DNA from 2 places in the Bacillus sp. THAF10 genome. Region 1 is predicted to be linked to the other one. Evidence: a T-box and tRNA genes for the amino acid it is inferred to sense, from the RefSeq annotation. Region 1 holds a T-box; the other holds one or more tRNA genes.
The links. The T-box of region 1 lies ahead of leuS (leucine--tRNA ligase). A T-box ahead of a tRNA ligase gene usually reads a tRNA of that ligase, here a tRNA-Leu.

Region 1 (6,539 bases):
GATGGACACCATTATCGCTAATGCGTTTGAGTGGATTGTCGTTGTGAACCATGAGGGACATATCATATACATGAACGATAGCTACTGCAAATTTATTGGTGTGGATAATAAAAAAGTGATTGGTATGCATGTGACAGAAGTGATTGAAAACACGAGAATGCATGAAGTCGTGAAGAATGGGAAGGAAGAGCTTGCGGACCTTCAGTACATTAAGGGCAACTATATGATTGCCAATCGCGTTCCCATCTTTGATAAAGAAGGAAACGTCATTGGTGCCTATGGAACCGTTATTTTCCGCGACACAAGTGAATGGGACAAGATGAACACCCACGTTAAAAGCATGCTCGGCCGTATCCGTAATTACTTGCAGGAATATGAGCAGCAGACGGGTGTCAAATATACACTAGAAGATATTATCGGAAACTCCAAACTTATTAAGCTATTAAAAGACAAAGTTAAACAAATCGCAGCAAGCGATGTTTCCGTCTTAATACGTGGGGAAAGCGGGACAGGAAAGGAGCTTTTTGCCCATAGTATTCATCAGCTCAGTAACCGAAGCCAGATGCCATTTATCAAATTAAACTGTGCGGCCATTCCTGAACATTTATTGGAGTCCGAGCTTTTTGGTTATGAAGAAGGTGCCTTTACGGGAGCGAAAAAAGGTGGCAAAAAGGGGAAATTCCAGTTAGCGGATGGTGGCACACTATTTCTCGATGAGATTGGCGATATGTCCCTGCCTATGCAAATAAAACTATTGCGCGCACTCCAAGAAGGAGAAGTTGAACCGATTGGAGCTACCAAACCAATCCAAGTTAACGTACGGGTCATTGCAGCGACAAATCGACCACTAGAAAAGATGATGGAGGAAAAACGCTTCCGAGAAGATCTATACTATCGAATTCATGTTATCCCGTTTGAAATTCCTTCATTGCGAGAAAGAACCGAAGATATTCCTATGCTAGTAGGGCATTTTATTGAAAAAATATGCAAGCGAACAGGTCGAAGGATCTCAGGAGTAACCGAAGATGCATTGCAATCATTATCACGTTACCGATGGCCTGGAAATATACGGGAGCTTGAAAATGTCATACAAGCTGCTGTTCATCTTTCCACAGGTGCAAAGCTTTCTCTTGAGGCACTTCCTGACTATGTAACAAATGCCTTTGCTCTTCCTTTAGGCTCGAATACGCTAAAAGAAACATTGGAAGATGCAGAAAAACAAGCAATCATCCAAACACTAGAAAAAATGCAGCAAGACAAATATCAAACGGCCAAACAACTCGGAATTAGTAAATCAAGTCTTTATGAAAAGATAAAAAAATATCAACTCTAATTAGTCCAGAATCTCGGAAATCAATCCAGATTTCTGGACTCCTTTGTATTCAAGGGTCTGTCTGCTTTTTTGTCCAGAATCTTGGAATAACTTTTTGTTCGAAATATTGAAACAATTAGAATTGCAAGTTGGCACGCTTCTTGCATTAATGATTTCGGAAGACAACAATAGTCGGTACGTTACATGAGGAAATTTGTAAGCGTTTACTGACGAAAAACAAAGGGGGAAAGAAACATGTGGAGTATGATTGGTCTGATCGGTGGTTTGGCATTATTAATTATTTTAACGATGAGAGGCATGAACTTATTAGTAGTTGGTCCACTTTCAGCATTATTTGTAGCAGTTCTCAGTGGAATGCCATTGTTTCCACAGCTTGTTGCAGAAGGAGAAGTGAACTTTGTTAGCAGTTATATGGGAGGATTCTCATCCTTTGTTACTGCCTGGTATTTAATGTTCTTACTCGGTGCCATTTTCGGTAAGGTAATGGAGGATAGCGGGGCAGCAGATTCCGTATCCAAGCTAGTTGTTGATAAATTAGGAATGAAATTTGCGGTTTTGGCGATTGTTGCAGCTTGTGCAATTTTAACCTATGGAGGAGTTAGCTTATTCGTGGTTGCCTTCTCTGTTTACCCAATGGCAATCAGCTTATTCAAACAGGCTAATCTACCAAGACGTTTCATCCCAGCGGCTCTTGCCTTTGGTTCTGTTACTTTCACGATGACGTCTGCAGGCTCACCGGAGATTCAGAACTGGATCCCGATTCCTTACTTAGACACTACTCCTTATGCAGGTTTGGAAGTAAGTGCGCTTGTTGCAGTGTTTATGATGATTTTCGGTTACTGGTGGTTGAAACGCATGATTTCCAAAGCAGTTGGAAGAGGGGAAACTTTCGTTTCAAGAGATTCTGATCCAACCATTGATGGAGAAAGACCACTTCCAAATCCGTTCTTGAGTTTTATTCCACTTGCAGTTGTTTTAATAATTTCGTTTATTTTCCATGATAGTTTAAAGCAGTCTGCGTTAATTATTGCCCTATTAGGCGGTATCATTATGACTTATATCCTTGGCAGAAAATACTTTAAAAACTTTTGGAATGCCATTTCAGAAGGAACAATGGGTGCGTTAATCGCAATTGGTAACACAGCAGCTGTAGTTGGTTTTGGTGGAGTTGCTAAAGCAGTCCCTGCCTTTGGAACAGTAGTAGAGGCTATGACAAATATCCCTGGTAGCCCGCTAATTGGAGCAGCCATCGCAGTCAGTGTCATCGCAGGTATGACAGGATCTGCTTCTGGTGGGCAGGTTATTGCCCTTCCGTTAATTGCGCCACATTACATGGACATGGGAGTCAACCCAGAAGCGCTTCACCGTACTGTCGCCATCTCTTCTGGTGCACTAGATTCGCTGCCTCATAACGGATATGTTGTAACAACAGTTCGGGCCATTTGTGGCGAGACTCACCAAGCGGCTTACGGACCAGTAGCAGCCCTAACGGTCATTGTGCCGTTAATTGGATTAGCACTAGCGATAGCCCTATTCTCTATGGGTCTTGGAATCTAAATTGCAGATAGAGAGGAGAAAATGCAGCAATGGTTAAAGATAAGGTGGTTCTCATCACTGGAGCAGCGCAAGGGATAGGCTATGAAATTGGCAAACAATTTGCAGAAGCTGACGCAAAGGTGATGCTAACCGATTTAAATGAAGAACATGTCGTAGAAGCTGGAGAAGAGTTGCATCGTCAAGGATTAACGGTAAAAGGGATGCGCTGTGACGTAACTTCAGAAGACGATCTTAAATCTGTAATCGATGCTACGATAAGCGAGTTTGGTAGACTGGATGTTTTAATTAATAACGCGGGACTTCAACATGTCTCCATGATTGAAGAATTTCCAACCGAAAAGTTTGAACTATTGACTAGGGTCATGCTTGTTGCTCCTTTTGTGGCAACCAAGCATGCTTTCCCCATCATGAAAAAACAAGGCTTTGGCCGCATCATCAATATGGCGTCCATTAACGGCCTGGTTGGATTTGCGGGAAAAGCAGCCTACAACAGCGCAAAACATGGTGTTATTGGACTAACTAAGGTATCTGCATTGGAAGGAGCGGCCCATGGGATAACGGTGAATGCCCTTTGCCCAGGGTACGTGGACACCCCACTTGTTCGCAACCAGCTAAAGGACCTTGCGACAACCAGAAATGTCGAGCTTGAAAAAGTAGTAGAAGAAGTCATCTACCCATTGGTGCCTCAGAAGAGACTTCTACAAGTAAAAGAAATAGCCGACTATGCGATGTTTTTAAGTAGCGATTCAGCCGGTGGAGTAACCGGTCAGGCAGTCGTTATAGACGGTGGATATACAGTTCAATAAAGAAAAGTCCCGGTGTTGCATCTGCACTGGGACTTTCCTTTTGTATAACTTTTTCCGATTTGTTCATAATGATTAGAGAAATAGGGAAAATACCCCTTGCAGTTTTTTTTAGAATTCATTACAATACAAACTAACAACTAAATTGTATACGTTGAAAAGGATTAGTAGTGAACGAAACGAGCAAAGAGAGTTGACGGGTGGTGAAAGTCAACAAACGAGCGTTCATGAACTCACCTTGGAGTAGCAAATGTGAACACTTCAAATCTGAAGCTAGTAAGGTTTTGCCGTATCATCCGCGTTAAGGATTTCGAGTGATTATCACCATAAAAAGTGATAATAATTTGGGTGGTACCGCGGAAGGTGAATAAGTATATTCAAGCCTCTCGTCCCTATTTTGGGATGAGAGGCTTTTTTATTTTGATTTAGGAGGAAAATTTTATGGCGTTTCAACATCAATCTATTGAACAAAAATGGCAAAAGTACTGGGAAGAAAACAAAACAAATAAAACACATGAGGACAATGGAAAGGAAAAATTCTATGCTTTAGATATGTTTCCGTATCCCTCTGGTGCAGGCCTACACGTAGGTCACCCAGAAGGCTACACGGCAACAGACATCCTTTCACGCATGAAGCGCATGCAAGGCTATAATGTGCTTCACCCAATGGGCTGGGATGCATTTGGTCTTCCAGCTGAGCAGTATGCACTTGATACTGGGAATGACCCAGCAGAGTTTACCGAACAAAACATCAACACATTCCGCAGGCAAATCAAAGAACTAGGTTTCTCCTATGATTGGGACCGCGAAGTGAACACTACAGATCCTAACTTCTACAAATGGACACAATGGATTTTCACAAAGCTTTACGAAAAAGGGTTAGCCTATGTGGATGAAGTACCTGTAAACTGGTGTCCAGCTCTAGGAACAGTACTAGCGAACGAAGAAGTAATCGATGGAAAATCAGAGCGTGGCGGCCATCCAGTCGAGCGCCGTCCAATGAGACAGTGGATCTTGAGAATCACTGAATACGCAGACCGTCTACTTGAAGACCTAAACGAGCTTGATTGGCCAGAAAGCTTAAAGGATATGCAACGTAACTGGATCGGCCGTTCAGAAGGAGCAAACGTCCACTTTGGAATTGATGGTACAGACGAAAGCTTCACCGTTTTCACCACACGCCCTGATACACTTTTTGGCGCTACTTATGCTGTTCTTGCTCCCGAGCATCCATTAGTGAAAAAAATTACCACTGATGAGCAACGTGAACAAGTAGATGCTTATGTTGCGAAAATTCAAAGCAAGAGTGACCTTGAGCGTACCGAGCTTTCTAAAGAAAAATCAGGGGTGTTCACTGGAGCCTATGCTGTTAACCCAGCAAATGGTGAAAAGCTACCAATCTGGATTGCCGATTACGTATTAATGAGCTATGGGACTGGTGCTATCATGGCAGTTCCGGCACATGACGAGCGCGACTGGGAATTTGCAACAAAATTCGACCTTCCTATTATCGAGGTTGTTGCAGGTGGTGATGTATCTAAAGAAGCCTACACAGGCGACGGCGATCATGTGAATTCCGATTTCTTAAACGGCCTTGGAAAAGAAGAAGCCATCACAAACATGATTGAGTGGTTAGCTTCAAACGAAAAAGGGGAAAAGAAAGTATCCTACCGTCTTCGTGATTGGCTATTCAGCCGTCAGCGCTACTGGGGGGAGCCAATTCCAGTCATCCACTGGGAAGATGGCACAACAACAGTTGTTCCTGAAGAAGAGCTTCCACTTGTGTTGCCAAAAACAACAGAAATCCGTCCATCAGGTACAGGCGAGTCTCCACTTGCTGCTATTGAGGACTGGGTAAATGTAGTCGATCCTGTAACAGGCAAAAAAGGTCGTCGTGAAACAAACACCATGCCACAATGGGGTGGAAGCTGCTGGTACTACTTACGCTATATCGACCCACATAATAGTGAGCAACTTGCAGATCCAGAAAAACTAAAAGAATGGTTGCCGGTGGACATCTACATCGGTGGAGCGGAACACGCGGTACTTCACTTACTATACGCGCGCTTTTGGCACAAATTCTTGTACGATATCGGTGTGGTACCAACAAAAGAACCATTCCAAAAGCTTTTCAACCAAGGAATGATTCTTGGCGAAAACAATGAAAAAATGAGTAAATCCAAAGGCAATGTCGTAAACCCGGATGAAATCATTGCTTCACACGGGGCAGACACTTTACGCCTTTACGAAATGTTCATGGGGCCACTTGAAGCTTCCATTGCTTGGTCTACTAACGGACTAGACGGATCCCGCCGCTTCCTAGACCGCGTATGGAGATTGTTTGTCGAGGAAAATGGCAAAATAAGCTCAAAAGTGGTAGAAGTCGCCGAAAGTGATACCCTTGAAAAAACATACCATGCAACCGTGAAAAAAGTGACTGAAGACTACGAAGGCTTGCGCTTCAACACAGCCATTTCTCAAATGATGGTATTCATCAACGAAGCATACAAAGCAGAAACAATCTCAAAAGAATACGTAGAAGGCTTCGTCAAAATGCTTTCCCCAGTTTGCCCGCACATCGCAGAAGAACTTTGGGAAAAGCTAGGCTACGAAGGAACTGTCACATATGAGGCTTGGCCAACATTTGACGAATCCAAACTAGTCGAAGACGAAATCGAAATCGTGGTCCAAGTAAACGGCAAGCTTAAAGCCAAACTACACGTCCCAGCTGATGCTACCCGCGAGAAAATGGAAGAAATCGCACTTGCAGATGATGTGGTAAAAGATTCGATTGAAGGCAAGACCGTTCGCAAAGTAATTGCTGTGCCAGGCAAGCTTGTCAACAT
Region 2 (6,539 bases), 1.1 Mb from region 1:
GAACCGACTCACGTTGAAAAGTGAGCGGATGAGGTGTGGGTAGGGGTGAAATGCCAATCGAACCTGGAGATAGCTGGTTCTCTCCGAAATAGCTTTAGGGCTAGCCTCATGTAGTAAGAGTCTTGGAGGTAGAGCACTGATTGGACTAGGGGTCCTCATCGGATTACCGAATTCAGTCAAACTCCGAATGCCAAAGACTTATCCATGGGAGTCAGACTGCGAGTGATAAGATCCGTAGTCAAGAGGGAAACAGCCCAGACCGCCAGCTAAGGTCCCCAAGTATACGTTAAGTGGAAAAGGATGTGGAGTTGCTTAGACAACCAGGATGTTGGCTTAGAAGCAGCCACCATTTAAAGAGTGCGTAATAGCTCACTGGTCGAGTGACTCTGCGCCGAAAATGTACCGGGGCTAAACGTATCACCGAAGCTGCGGACTGTTCTTACGAACAGTGGTAGGAGAGCGTTCTAAGGGCGTTGAAGCTAGACCGGAAGGACTGGTGGAGCGCTTAGAAGTGAGAATGCCGGTATGAGTAGCGAAAGAAGGGTGAGAATCCCTTCCACCGAATGCCTAAGGTTTCCTGAGGAAGGCTCGTCCGCTCAGGGTTAGTCGGGACCTAAGCCGAGGCCGAAAGGCGTAGGCGATGGATAACAGGTTGATATTCCTGTACCACCTCCACTCCGTTTGAGCAACGGGGGGACGCAGAAGGATAGGGTAAGCGCGCTGTTGGATATGCGCGTCTAAGCAGTAAGGCTGAGAAGTAGGCAAATCCGCTTCTCCTATAAGGCTGAGCTGTGATAGCGAGGGAAATATAGTACCGAAGTTCCTGATTTCACACTGCCAAGAAAAGCCTCTAGCGAGGAGTGAGGTGCCCGTACCGCAAACCGACACAGGTAGGCGAGGAGAGAATCCTAAGGTGAGCGAGAGAACTCTGGTTAAGGAACTCGGCAAAATGACCCCGTAACTTCGGGAGAAGGGGTGCTCTGTTAGGGTGTTAAAGCCCGAGAGAGCCGCAGTGAATAGGCCCAGGCGACTGTTTAGCAAAAACACAGGTCTCTGCGAAGCCGTAAGGCGAAGTATAGGGGCTGACGCCTGCCCGGTGCTGGAAGGTTAAGGGGAGAGGTTAGCGCAAGCGAAGCTTTGAACCGAAGCCCCAGTAAACGGCGGCCGTAACTATAACGGTCCTAAGGTAGCGAAATTCCTTGTCGGGTAAGTTCCGACCCGCACGAAAGGCGTAACGATCTGGGCACTGTCTCAACCAGAGACTCGGTGAAATTATAGTACCTGTGAAGATGCAGGTTACCCGCGACAGGACGGAAAGACCCCGTGGAGCTTTACTGTAGCCTGATATTGAATTTTGGTACAGCTTGTACAGGATAGGTAGGAGCCTTGGAAGCCGGAGCGCTAGCTTCGGTGGAGGCGTCGGTGGGATACTACCCTGGCTGTATTGAAATTCTAACCCGCAGCCCTTATCGGGCTGGGAGACAGTGTCAGGTGGGCAGTTTGACTGGGGCGGTCGCCTCCTAAAGAGTAACGGAGGCGCCCAAAGGTTCCCTCAGAATGGTTGGAAATCATTCGCAGAGTGTAAAGGCACAAGGGAGCTTGACTGCGAGACCTACAAGTCGAGCAGGGACGAAAGTCGGGCTTAGTGATCCGGTGGTTCCGCATGGAAGGGCCATCGCTCAACGGATAAAAGCTACCCCGGGGATAACAGGCTTATCTCCCCCAAGAGTCCACATCGACGGGGAGGTTTGGCACCTCGATGTCGGCTCATCGCATCCTGGGGCTGTAGTCGGTCCCAAGGGTTGGGCTGTTCGCCCATTAAAGCGGTACGCGAGCTGGGTTCAGAACGTCGTGAGACAGTTCGGTCCCTATCCGTCGTGGGCGCAGGAAATTTGAGAGGAGCTGTCCTTAGTACGAGAGGACCGGGATGGACGCACCGCTGGTGTACCAGTTGTCTTGCCAAAGGCATAGCTGGGTAGCTACGTGCGGACGGGATAAGTGCTGAAAGCATCTAAGCATGAAGCCCCCCTCAAGATGAGATTTCCTTTTACTTCGGTAAGTAAGATCCCTGAAAGATGATCAGGTAGATAGGTTCGAGGTGGAAGCGTGGCGACACGTGCAGCTGACGAATACTAATCGATCGAGGACTTAACCCAATATGATTTACATGATGACACGATAGAATTCTTGATAGGAACACATTATCTAGTTTTGAAGGAACAAAAAAGCTTGAAAAATAGCTTGATTTTCCTTTGGAAAACCGTATAATATAATTTGTCTGGTGGCGATAGCGAAGAGGTCACACCCGTTCCCATACCGAACACGGAAGTTAAGCTCTTCAGCGCCGATGGTAGTTGGGGGCTGTCCCCCTGTGAGAGTAGGACGTTGCCAGGCGGATTAAAAATGGAGGATTAGCTCAGCTGGGAGAGCACCTGCCTTACAAGCAGGGGGTCGGCGGTTCGATCCCGTCATCCTCCACCATTATTTTTTCACGAAGTGAAAGTTTCTTATATGCCGGTGTAGCTCAGTTGGTAGAGCAACTGACTTGTAATCAGTAGGTCGTGGGTTCGACTCCTATCGCCGGCACCATCTTGTGCCATTAGCTCAGTCGGTAGAGCATCTGACTTTTAATCAGAGGGTCGAAGGTTCGAGTCCTTCATGGCACACCATTTATCATGCGGGTGTGGCGGAATTGGCAGACGCGCTAGACTTAGGATCTAGTGTCTTTGACGTGGGGGTTCGAGTCCCTTCACCCGCATTATAGTTAGCGGAAGTAGTTCAGTGGTAGAACACCACCTTGCCAAGGTGGGGGTCGCGGGTTCGAATCCCGTCTTCCGCTCCATTGAATTGCCGGGGTGGCGGAACTGGCAGACGCACAGGACTTAAAATCCTGCGGTAGGTGACTACCGTACCGGTTCGATTCCGGTCCTCGGCACCATCTTTTTCAAATTAATAGATAATGCGCCCGTAGCTCAATTGGATAGAGCGTTTGACTACGGATCAAAAGGTTAGGGGTTCGAGTCCTCTCGGGCGCGCCATTTACGGGGAGTAGCTCAGCTTGGTAGAGCACTTGGTTTGGGACCAAGGGGTCGCAGGTTCAAATCCTGTCTTCCCGACCAGTAGAAAATCATATGTTTAAGGGGCCTTAGCTCAGCTGGGAGAGCGCCTGCTTTGCACGCAGGAGGTCAGCGGTTCGATCCCGCTAGGCTCCACCAGGATGTTTTCATCTACTAGTGAAAACAACCTTCAATATTACCGATGCTCTTTGAAAACTAAACAAAACAACAGCGTCCACGTTGACCTTACGGGGTTAACATGAACGAATTTAAGTAACAAGCTAGCAACAAATTTTGAGCAACAGCTCAAACTCTTTATTGGAGAGTTTGATCCTGGCTCAGGACGAACGCTGGCGGCGTGCCTAATACATGCAAGTCGAGCGAACTTCTTAAAAGCTTGCTTTTATAGAAGTTAGCGGCGGACGGGTGAGTAACACGTGGGCAACCTGCCTGTAAGACTGGGATAACTTCGGGAAACCGGAGCTAATACCGGATAATACAAGAAACCTCCTGGTTTCTTGTTGAAAGATGGTTTCGGCTATCACTTACAGATGGGCCCGCGGCGCATTAGCTAGTTGGTGAGGTAACGGCTCACCAAGGCGACGATGCGTAGCCGACCTGAGAGGGTGATCGGCCACACTGGGACTGAGACACGGCCCAGACTCCTACGGGAGGCAGCAGTAGGGAATCTTCCACAATGGACGAAAGTCTGATGGAGCAACGCCGCGTGAGCGATGAAGGCCTTCGGGTCGTAAAGCTCTGTTGTTAGGGAAGAACAAGTGCGAGAGTAACTGCTCGCACCTTGACGGTACCTAACCAGAAAGCCACGGCTAACTACGTGCCAGCAGCCGCGGTAATACGTAGGTGGCAAGCGTTGTCCGGAATTATTGGGCGTAAAGCGCGCGCAGGCGGTTTCTTAAGTCTGATGTGAAAGCCCACGGCTCAACCGTGGAGGGTCATTGGAAACTGGGGAACTTGAGTGCAGAAGAGGAGAGTGGAATTCCACGTGTAGCGGTGAAATGCGTAGAGATGTGGAGGAACACCAGTGGCGAAGGCGACTCTCTGGTCTGTAACTGACGCTGAGGCGCGAAAGCGTGGGGAGCAAACAGGATTAGATACCCTGGTAGTCCACGCCGTAAACGATGAGTGCTAAGTGTTAGAGGGTTTCCGCCCTTTAGTGCTGCAGCTAACGCATTAAGCACTCCGCCTGGGGAGTACGGTCGCAAGACTGAAACTCAAAGGAATTGACGGGGGCCCGCACAAGCGGTGGAGCATGTGGTTTAATTCGAAGCAACGCGAAGAACCTTACCAGGTCTTGACATCCTCTGACCACTCTAGAGATAGAGCCTTCCCCTTCGGGGGACAGAGTGACAGGTGGTGCATGGTTGTCGTCAGCTCGTGTCGTGAGATGTTGGGTTAAGTCCCGCAACGAGCGCAACCCTTGATCTTAGTTGCCAGCATTCAGTTGGGCACTCTAAGGTGACTGCCGGTGACAAACCGGAGGAAGGTGGGGATGACGTCAAATCATCATGCCCCTTATGACCTGGGCTACACACGTGCTACAATGGACGGTACAAAGGGCAGCAAAACCGCGAGGTCGAGCCAATCCCATAAAACCGTTCTCAGTTCGGATTGCAGGCTGCAACTCGCCTGCATGAAGCCGGAATCGCTAGTAATCGCGGATCAGCATGCCGCGGTGAATACGTTCCCGGGCCTTGTACACACCGCCCGTCACACCACGAGAGTTTGTAACACCCGAAGTCGGTGGGGTAACCTTTTGGAGCCAGCCGCCTAAGGTGGGACAGATGATTGGGGTGAAGTCGTAACAAGGTAGCCGTATCGGAAGGTGCGGCTGGATCACCTCCTTTCTAAGGATAAAGACGCTTGTTGTTTTGTTTAGTTTTGAGAGAGCATTCTCTCAATTATGAATGGCAAATCTGACGATTTGTCTCATTTGTTCCTTGAAAACTAGATAATGTAACTAATATCAAGATATTCACAAAATATCGTTCATCTTAGTAATTTTCTAATAGATATCATCGCTGATATCGACACAGACCAATTTTGGTCAACGGTTAAGTTATTAAGGGCGCACGGTGGATGCCTTGGCACTAGGAGCCGATGAAGGACGGGACTAACACCGATATGCTTCGGGGAGCTGTAAGTAAGCGTTGATCCGGAGATTTCCGAATGGGGAAACCCACTGCTCGTAATGGAGCAGTATCCTTATCTGAATACATAGGGTATGGAAGGCAGACCCGGGGAACTGAAACATCTTAGTACCCGGAGGAAGAGAAAGCAAATGCGATTTCCTGAGTAGCGGCGAGCGAAACGGAATTAGCCCAAACCAAGAGGCTTGCCTCTTGGGGTTGTAGGACACTCTACATGGAGTTACAAAGGAACGGGGTAGATGAAGCGACCTGGAAAGGTCCGTCATAGAAGGTAAAAACCCTGTAGTTGAAACTTCGTTCCCTCCTGAGTGGATCCTGAGTACGGCGGGACACGAGAAATCCCGTCGGAAGCAGGGAGGACCATCTCCCAAGGCTAAATACTCCCTAGTGACCGATAGTGAACCAGTACCGTGAGGGAAAGGTGAAAAGCACCCCGGAAGGGGAGTGAAATAGATCCTGAAACCGTGTGCCTACAAGTAGTTAGAGCCCGTTAATGGGTGATAGCGTGCCTTTTGTAGAATGAACCGGCGAGTTACGATCCCGTGCAAGGTTAAGTCGAAGAGACGGAGCCGTAGCGAAAGCGAGTCTGAATAGGGCGCATGAGTACGTGGTCGTAGACCCGAAACCAGGTGATCTACCCATGTCCAGGGTGAAGTTCAGGTAACACTGAATGGAGGCCCGAACCGACTCACGTTGAAAAGTGAGCGGATGAGGTGTGGGTAGGGGTGAAATGCCAATCGAACCTGGAGATAGCTGGTTCTCTCCGAAATAGCTTTAGGGCTAGCCTCATGTAGTAAGAGTCTTGGAGGTAGAGCACTGATTGGACTAGGGGTCCTCATCGGATTACCGAATTCAGTCAAACTCCGAATGCCAAAGACTTATCCATGGGAGTCAGACTGCGAGTGATAAGATCCGTAGTCAAGAGGGAAACAGCCCAGACCGCCAGCTAAGGTCCCCAAGTATACGTTAAGTGGAAAAGGATGTGGAGTTGCTTAGACAACCAGGATGTTGGCTTAGAAGCAGCCACCATTTAAAGAGTGCGTAATAGCTCACTGGTCGAGTGACTCTGCGCCGAAAATGTACCGGGGCTAAACGTATCACCGAAGCTGCGGACTGTTCTTACGAACAGTGGTAGGAGAGCGTTCTAAGGGCGTTGAAGCTAGACCGGAAGGACTGGTGGAGCGCTTAGAAGTGAGAATGCCGGTATGAGTAGCGAAAGAAGGGTGAGAATCCCTTCCACCGAATGCCTAAGGTTTCCTGAGGAAGGCTCGTCCGCTCAGGGTTAGTCGGGACCTAAGCCGAGGCCGAAAGG

Region 2: it has a tRNA-Leu gene. The T-box ahead of leuS (leucine--tRNA ligase) is inferred to sense a tRNA for this amino acid. The anticodon was not compared.

Annotation. Positions count from the first base shown of each region.
Region 1 covers NZ_CP045403.1:3,105,020-3,111,558, reverse strand. The annotation lists gene FIU87_RS16100 (sigma-54 interaction domain-containing protein) at 1-1,333, shown strand, start outside; gene FIU87_RS16095 (GntP family permease) at 1,568-2,890, shown strand; gene FIU87_RS16090 (3-hydroxybutyrate dehydrogenase) at 2,920-3,696, shown strand; T-box leader at 3,839-4,090, shown strand; gene leuS (leucine--tRNA ligase) at 4,135-6,539, shown strand, end outside.
Region 2 covers NZ_CP045403.1:97,773-104,311, forward strand. The annotation lists rRNA gene FIU87_RS00485 (23S ribosomal RNA) at 1-2,156, shown strand, start outside; rRNA gene rrf (5S ribosomal RNA) at 2,278-2,394, shown strand; tRNA gene FIU87_RS00495 (tRNA-Val) at 2,406-2,481, shown strand; tRNA gene FIU87_RS00500 (tRNA-Thr) at 2,514-2,589, shown strand; tRNA gene FIU87_RS00505 (tRNA-Lys) at 2,594-2,669, shown strand; tRNA gene FIU87_RS00510 (tRNA-Leu) at 2,678-2,758, shown strand; tRNA gene FIU87_RS00515 (tRNA-Gly) at 2,768-2,842, shown strand; tRNA gene FIU87_RS00520 (tRNA-Leu) at 2,850-2,938, shown strand; tRNA gene FIU87_RS00525 (tRNA-Arg) at 2,962-3,038, shown strand; tRNA gene FIU87_RS00530 (tRNA-Pro) at 3,043-3,119, shown strand; tRNA gene FIU87_RS00535 (tRNA-Ala) at 3,140-3,215, shown strand; rRNA gene FIU87_RS00540 (16S ribosomal RNA) at 3,372-4,924, shown strand; rRNA gene FIU87_RS00545 (23S ribosomal RNA) at 5,130-6,539, shown strand, end outside.